Regions from separate parts of the Sagittula sp. NFXS13 genome, predicted to be linked through region 1. Evidence: riboswitches for the same ligand, from Rfam matches in the RefSeq annotation. Region 1 holds a riboswitch; the other holds the start of a gene.

What was found. A riboswitch is a leader RNA that binds a small molecule or an ion and turns the genes downstream of it on or off. The one in region 1 is predicted to bind cobalamin.
Region 2: it holds a riboswitch for cobalamin, as region 1 does, so the genes downstream of both, J4E08_RS01665 (TonB-dependent receptor plug domain-containing protein) here and J4E08_RS12975 (energy-coupling factor ABC transporter permease) in region 1, are expected to answer to the same signal.

The regions. Positions count from the first base shown of each region.
Region 1 is NZ_JAGEMH010000005.1:164,517-168,383, forward strand. It holds gene cobF (precorrin-6A synthase (deacetylating)) at 9-758, opposite strand; gene J4E08_RS12975 (energy-coupling factor ABC transporter permease) at 823-1,500, opposite strand; cobalamin riboswitch at 1,560-1,739, opposite strand; gene cobA (uroporphyrinogen-III C-methyltransferase) at 1,766-2,485, opposite strand; gene J4E08_RS12985 (cobyrinic acid a,c-diamide synthase CobB) at 2,482-3,792, opposite strand; gene cobM (precorrin-4 C(11)-methyltransferase) at 3,789-3,867, opposite strand, start outside.
Region 2 is NZ_JAGEMH010000001.1:342,830-346,696, forward strand. It holds gene J4E08_RS01660 (ABC transporter substrate-binding protein) at 1-4, opposite strand, end outside; gene J4E08_RS01665 (TonB-dependent receptor plug domain-containing protein) at 30-1,832, opposite strand; cobalamin riboswitch at 1,967-2,173, opposite strand; gene J4E08_RS01670 (glycosyltransferase family 2 protein) at 2,307-3,356, opposite strand; gene J4E08_RS01675 (FkbM family methyltransferase) at 3,412-3,867, opposite strand, start outside.

The DNA.
Region 1 (3,867 bases):
TGGCTCTCTCAGCGGGACGTGCGGCGCAAAAGGTAGCTGTCCATGATCCATCCGAATTGAGCGCGAGCGTCGCTTCGGGTTTGAATGATTTCGTCGCAAACCTCGTCGAGCGGACCGTGAATGAGGATCTGGTTCCTTGTTCCCAGGTAGGCGCCCCACCAGATGTGTAGCCCATCGGGTGGGAGGTCCTTAAAGGCACACTCCCCGTCGAGCATCACCACTGTCGTATCGCCCTGAGGCAACCCGAGTGTGCGCAAACGGCGCCCGGTGGTGACATGCACTGCGCCGTTGACGGTGTTTAGCGGGATCGCATGCGCTGCCGTCAACGCCTGTATCGCAGTGATGCCGGGGATCACGCGCACCTTGGGTTCGGGTGTCAGCCGCGCGGCAATACGCAACGTGCTGTCATACAGAGACGGGTCCCCCCAGACCAAAAGCGCCACGGGGCCATCGACCTGGGCCGTATCCAGCGCAGCCGCCCAGCGGTTTGCGATCTCGTCATGCCAGAGCGCGACACGCTCCTGATAAGGCAAAGCGGGATCGCGTTCGGGATAGTCGAAATGCACCACTTTGGCCCGGGTTTCGCTGGCCGCGATGATTTGATGACGCACCTCTGCCAGATCGTCCTTGCCAGCACCCTTGCGGGGCACAAGGATGAGGGCGGCATCCCGCAAGGCGGCCACCCCCTCCAGCGTGATATGCGACAGGCTGCCGGTGCCGATGCCGATCAGCCAGATGTCTTTGGGTGCGCGTATCATGGTCGTCTTTCGATCACAAAAACTCCGGACCGCCGATTGTGCGGCCCGGAGGGGAATGTTGGGGTCAGGCCGCGTTAAACAACCGATCCGTGAAAATGCCGGACGTGTTCTTATTGCGCAGTGCTTTTGCCACGGCCAATACGGCAAGGTCGGCCACCGGCTCGACGATGACGACAAGCATATAGGCTGCGCCGAAGCTGAGCACTGAGCTCAGGTTTTCGGCACCGATGCCTTGGCCGTAGATTGCCCAGAACGCGACCCAGGCCACGACACCCCCCTGATAAAGGGCGGAGAGTTTGAGCACTTCGCCGTACCCGAGGTCGACGTAAGCCGTCTGTCGTGGAATGATCCGACGCGCCAATTCGGTGATCGCAAAGAGCGGCACCAGCAGGGTCGTGACATTGACGAAATACATCGGCATGTCGGTCGGGGCAAAGAACATCCCCTGTACCAGCAGGCCGAGCGCGAGGCCAAGCGCCGCCGGGGCCGCGCCGAGAAGCAGCAACAGCGTGGTCCCGAGGATGAAATGCACCTCTGACACGCCGACCGCGAAATGCGGCATGATTTCAAAAAAGACGAAGGTTCCAACAGCCGCCAAAACGGTGCGGGTGGCCAGTGAAACAACGTTGCTTGAGCGCAGTTCATCGCGCACCAGTTTGGCCGTGTAACCTGCCGCGCCTGCCGCTGTTGCGTAGGCAAATGCCATTTTGGCGCCGTCCACGACGCCGGGTTCAATATGCATGGTCTAGTCCCTCATATATGGTGCTGCCCCTCCGGCAGCGGGGATACCCGCCGGACTGGCGGGGGGTGATGAGTACGGCAGGTCTCCTGACTTGCGGGTCGCGGCGTTCGGGGCCTTCCCAGCCAATGGGCCAGTGGCAGTCCTTCACGCTCACCGCTTACAGTTGCGGGGGCAGTCCAGGTGTTTCACCCGGTTCCCTATTCGTCACGGGTCGTGACACCGTACGTGGCGGTCGGTATGTCGGTCTCCTTTCGTGGTTCTCGTTTCATGTCTCTGCCAGTGGTCCGTAAAGGATCAGGGCGGGTTTGTCGGAAAGCCAATTTTCGAGCGCCTCTGACAGGGACGTGACAGTGTGGCGTTGGATGGTCTGCTCGGGCGTGCTGATCGCCTCTGCGAGGATCGCAGGTGTATCGCCCGGCAGCCCAGCGTCGCTGAGCATGGCGAGCAGTTTCGGGAAAGTCCGTTTGGCCATGAACAAGACGGTCGAGGCCGTCGGGTCCGCCAGCGCGCTCAGGTTCATGTCTTCCGGCAGTTGGCCGGACACATCGTGGCCCGTGACAAACTGCACGCGACGTGCCGTCAGCCGCCGGGTCAGCGGGATGCCAGCTGCGGCGGCGGCGGCACAGGCCGATGGCACACCGGGAATGATCTCGTAACCGATGCCGGCGGCCTTCAGCGCGGTGATTTCCTCTTCGAGCCGACCAAAGATGCCACTGTCCCCGGATTTCAACCGCACCACCCGTTGATCCAGCTGTGCATATTCCACCAGTAGGCGGCTGACATGGTCCTGACGGGGCGAGGGGCGTCCTGCCCGTTTGCCGACGCCCACCAGATCGGCCCCCGCCCGCGCATGGCTGAGGATCGGACCCGAGGACAGGTCGTCGAACAAGACCGCATCCGCCCGCCCGAGACGGTTCACTGCCTTGAGCGTCAAAAGCTCCGGATCGCCGGGGCCTGAACTGACGAAACTGACGAAGCCGGTCATGCCGGTTCCTCCTGCGCGACGAGGTGAAAAAAGGTGCCGGATACATGGCCGCGCCATGACCCGGTTTCCGGGACAAGCGTCCCGTCCGCGTCGCGGACCTCGGCCAGCGCGGCGTCAGGTTGCTCGATGATGCTGGAATAGTGGAACTCATGCCCACGCAACGCGGCGCCGGCGGCAAAACCGGGCAGGGAGGCTTGCAGGACCGCGCGGCGATACCCCAGATGAAATTTGCGTTTCTCGTAGCTGGTGACGAGACCCAGAAGCCCGGCCATACGGTGCCGGGTGCCGGAGGCGTCGATCAGTGCTTCTCCTAACGCCATGTAGCCACCGCATTCGCCATGAACGGGGCGCGTTTCGGCAAATCGGCGCAGCCCGTCGCGAAAGGTCTCGGCAGCGGCAAGTGTTCCGGCGTGCAGCTCCGGGTAGCCACCGGGCAGCCATGCAAGATCGGCCGTCCTGTCCGGCGCTTCGTCGTTCAGCGGAGAGAACGGAAGGACCTCCGCCCCGGCGTCCCGCCAGCCTTCGAGGATATGCGGATAGGTGAAGGAAAACGCGGCGTCCTGGGCCAGCGCGATGCGTTGGGCCGGTGGGCGATGGGGCATTTTCTCGCGATACGGCAGATCATGCCCTTCCGCGGCATCGCGGATCAGATCGAGGTCGAGGTGTTCCCGTACAAAGGCGGCGTAGTCTGCGATTGCCGCGTCAAGATCGGGATGCTCGACGGCTTGTATCAATCCCAGATGCCGCTCGGGCAGCAACAGATCCCCCCGCCGGGGCAGAACGCCAAGCACCGGGAGGCCTGCGCGCTCCATCCCCAGGCGCGCCAGCCTTTCGTGGCGCGGCGAGGCCACGCGGTTCAGGATCACCCCGGCATAGGGCAGATCGGGCAGGTAGCTGCGAAACCCGAGCGCGGTGGCGGCTGCCGATTGCGCCTGCCCGCTCACATCCAGCACCAGAACGACAGGCCAGCCCATGGCCTGAGCGGTTTCCGCACTGCTTCCGAAGCCTTGTTGACCACGCGTGGCGACACCGTCGAACAACCCCATCGACCCTTCGGCGATGCAGATGTCGGCGTCCCGCCCACGCGCCGCGATGGATTGCCAAAGGTCTGCCCCCATCGCCCAACCATCGAGGTTGAAGCTCGCGCGACCACAGGCCGCCTTGTGAAACGCCGGGTCGATATAATCCGGCCCGGACTTGAACGGTTGGACGCGGAGGCCATCATCGCTCAGCGCGCGCAACAGCCCCAACATCACTGTCGTCTTGCCTGTGCCCGAAGACGGCGCAGAGATCAGCAGCCCCTTCATGCGTTGGCCTCGGTCTCTTCGGTCCAGCTGGCCCAAGGGCTGTCGCTGCTTTGCGGGCGATAGCGCCGATCATAG
Region 2 (3,867 bases), on a different contig from region 1:
GCATCCCCCGGACCCGCGACGAAAAATGCTCAGAAGGAGGTCTTGATACCGACATAGACAGCCCGACCGGAGGTGTTGTAGCCGCCAGCGGTTTCATAATCCTCGTCCAGCGCGTTTTCGACCCGCATGTACAGTTCGCTGTCGTCCATCACGTCGTAGCTGAGCCCAAGATTGACCAGCGTGTAATCACCGACCTTGTGATCCGTCGGGGCAAATTCCGACGCCTCGATGTCGGCCAGGCGCTGCACCTCGGCACTGCCACGCAGGCGCGGGGACAGATCTGCTTCCACACCCAGAACCAGATCATAGCGCGGCACACGCTGTGCCGCGACGCCATCTGTTTCGGCGTTGGTATAGGTGTAGGCCCCGGCAAAGGTCACAGCATCATTGAGCGCATAGGCCCCCGACAGTTCCAGCCCCTCGGATACGGTGGTGCCGGAAACCTGATTGTAGGTCGAGGTCCCGAAGTCATAGTCAATGCGGTCGTCGATCTCGGTGTAGAACAGGGTCGCCTTCACAAAGGTGTCCTGACCGTAGCGCTTTTCGATGCCGATCTCGGCGGTGCGGCTGTTCTCGGGGTCGAGATCGGGGTTGCCGTAAGAGCTGTAGCGCTCGAACAGGGAGGGCGCGCGATAGCCTGTGCCCGCGACGGCGCGCAGGATCAGGTCGGGGGCAATGCCGTAGGTCATGGCCAGACGTCCGGTGGTCTGCCCGCCAAAGTCGGAATTGTCATCGTGACGCAAGGCGAACGACAGCGTTGCCGCATCGTTCATCTGCCAGCGCACTTCGCCGAACGCCGCGCTGTTCACCTCGTCTTCCTCATCGAAGCCTGACGTCTCCGCAGTTTCCACGGTGCCGGTCAGGCCAAAGTCCGCGGTGATCGCGCCACCGGCGTCGTAGCCCAGCTTGAACTCCGCCTCATCGCGCATACCGTCGAAAAAGGTGGTGAAGCCGGTCGGGTCATCGCGCTCGATGGAATAGCGGCTGAAGGCCAGCAGCGCCGTCAGCGGGCCGCCGTTGTTGCCTTCGGCGAACACGCGCGCGCCGCGCTCGATGGTGAAATTCTGTCCATCGGGGTTGGTGTTGCTGCGGTCGATGTCCAGCTCGCTGTCGCGCCAGAAGGCGGTGAAGCCCACTTCGACGGCCTCTGTCACGTCGTAGCGGGCCGAGGCCACGACCTCATCCTGCCAGAACCCATCGTCCTCATCGTTGCCCGGACGGGTGGAGAACCCCTCCGTCGCGGTGCGGCCAAAGGTCAGGCCGATCTCGCCACGTGCGGATTTATACCCGGTGGAAGCAGACCCGATGAAGGTCTCGTAGCTGCCGGCCTCAAGCGCGACCTCGGCGGAGGCACCGTCACGCGTGGGCTTCCAGCTTTCAAGGTTGATCACGCCGCCAATCGCTTCGGAGCCATAAAGCGCCGATTGCGCGCCCTTGAGCACCTCGACCCGCGACACGGCCGTGCCGGACAGGCGCCCAAAGTTGAAGGACGTCTGCGCACTGGACGGGTCGGACATGTCGATGCCGTCAAAGCGCACGGCGGTATAACGCACGTCCAGCCCCCGCACGCGCAGGTTGGTCGTGGTGCCAAGCCCGCCGTTGGACGAATAGGACAGGCCGGGCTGGCGCGACAGGGTCTGCAAAAGCGGGGTGTCAGCAGCCACGGACAGCGCGTCTTCTTCGATGATCTCCACCGTGGAGGCGGTCTGTTCTGCCGGAACCGGCGACAGGCTGCCCGACAGAACCAGCGTGCCAAGGTCATAGGCTTGCGCGTGTGCGGTCGAGGCCAGCGCACAAAGCGCGGTGGTGCAAAGGATGCGTGCGTGGGTCATACACGGACACTCCGTCTTGGTGATCCGGTCAGGGACCACGGGTCAGATCTGGTGCCCGACAGACAGATCCGACGGGCCCGACGAAACGTCACCTCAACGGAATGGGACCGTAGCTCCTGACGCGCCCCGCGTCTGGCTGGGTGATCTCTTCGGCAGGTCTCCTGACTTGTGGGTCGCAGCTTGGCCGGTCCTTCCCGCGCAGGCAACGCCTGACGCAGTGGTTTCATCCGGCTTCACTCGCCACTTACAGTTGCGGGGGCAGTCACGGCATTGGGCCAGATCGCCCGCACCGCATTCCCTATTATCCGGAAAGTGTCCGGACCGAAGCAGCGCCTGACTAGCCGGGCCGCGCACACGGGGAAAGCTGTCGCTTGGTCGTAGAGCGCGCGGACGCAAGGAGTGCGGCGCGAATGCAACACCGCGCGGCCGATATTTGGTGCACGTGATCTGCGCAGGACGATACGGCGGTCGCCCTCAGTCCGTGTCGTCGCTTTGCCGGGCCATCGTGGCGTGCCGGGCCAGAAACCGCGCGGCGTCCAGGGGAACCGGGCGCGCCGGGGGCGTCATCAGGAGCCGGGCAAAAAGCGCGCGCATGGGCTCCTGCGCCAAAAGCGCCTCGAACCGCGCCTTGCGCCATGCGACGGCCTGCGTGTGCAACAGGTCTAGCACCGGATCAGCGGCAAACCCTGCTCGATGCTCCGCCACCCCCGGCAGATCAAGCACGGAACGGTCTTCGGCGACACACCAGTTCCTCTCCACCCAGTAATCCATTCCAAGCGATTGATCCGCATGCACCGCGCGGCCCCGGTCGGCCTTGAGCACGTAGCTTTCCATCGCGCCGAGCGGGTAGTGGTTCAGTTGCGCCATGGCGTACATGGGTCGCCCATAGTTGGAAAAGATCCGGCGGGTGCGGAACTGTGCATCCAGCGCGTTGCCGCATCCATCCACCCACCGCCCCTGATCTACCCGGTCGGGATCGGGGTTGCGCGGCCGATGCACGCCGAGCTTTCGGTAGGTGCCATCGTTGCGGTAGAGCGTCTTGAACATCGCCGCGCGCCACGGCCAATGCATGATCTCGGGCGCGGCGCGGGTGAATTGTTCAGGGATCGGAGTGTCCTCGAACCGCACCACGCCCGCATTGCCGAACAGCCGCCACGTGAGCGTAATGGCGTCCGCGTCGGGCAGGGCAGCGATCAGGCCGGGCAGGGTACGGTCGCCCACGTGGACGTTCACGAATTCGTCGATGTCCAGCGACAACAACCAGTCAGCCTCCCGCACCGCGCTGCATGTGTCTGCCAGTTTCAGCCCGGTGAACTGGATGCCGCCCTTGTCATAGGGGCCATCGTTGCGGATGTGGGTCACATGCCCCAGCTCGGCCAGCCGATCCAGCATCGCATCTGTGCCATCGTCACAGGCGTTGGACAGGGCCACCACATGTGTCACGCCACAGGCCAGATGATGCGCCATCCAATCCAGCAAGAAGGCCGCTTCGTTGCGGACGAAAAGCACGGCTGTGATGTTCATGTATCGCAATCCTGTGGCGTGTTTCGGGCCTGAACCTGACAGACCCTGCGCGGCGTCACCAGCCCTTGCGGAAGGTCACGACCTTCTGTTCCGAGGCTTTCGGGAAATAGCTCAGGCCGGCCTTGTGCATGGCGTCAAACACCGCTTGCACGCCGCTTTGACCGATCCATTGCGGGTGCAGCTCGATCACCGCCACACGCAGGCCGGTCCAATCCCCGGCGGGCAGCACATCGGCCTCCGCGCCTTCGATGTCGCACACCAGAACATCCGGTTTCACCTCATCCAGAACCGGGCCAATGGCGTGCTGATCGATCTGGGCGGTCCCGGTGATCAGATCCGTGTCAATGGTGCCGTCCATCGAGGACGCAAGGAAATTTTGGCGAATGTAAAACGGCACGGGGTCGCCGCCCTCCGGCGTCAGCAGCGCGTTGCGGACCTCCGCGACCTGCACCCCGTTGGCGGCATGAACCGAGCGGATGTAGTCGATCAAAGACGGGTTCGCCTCGTAGGA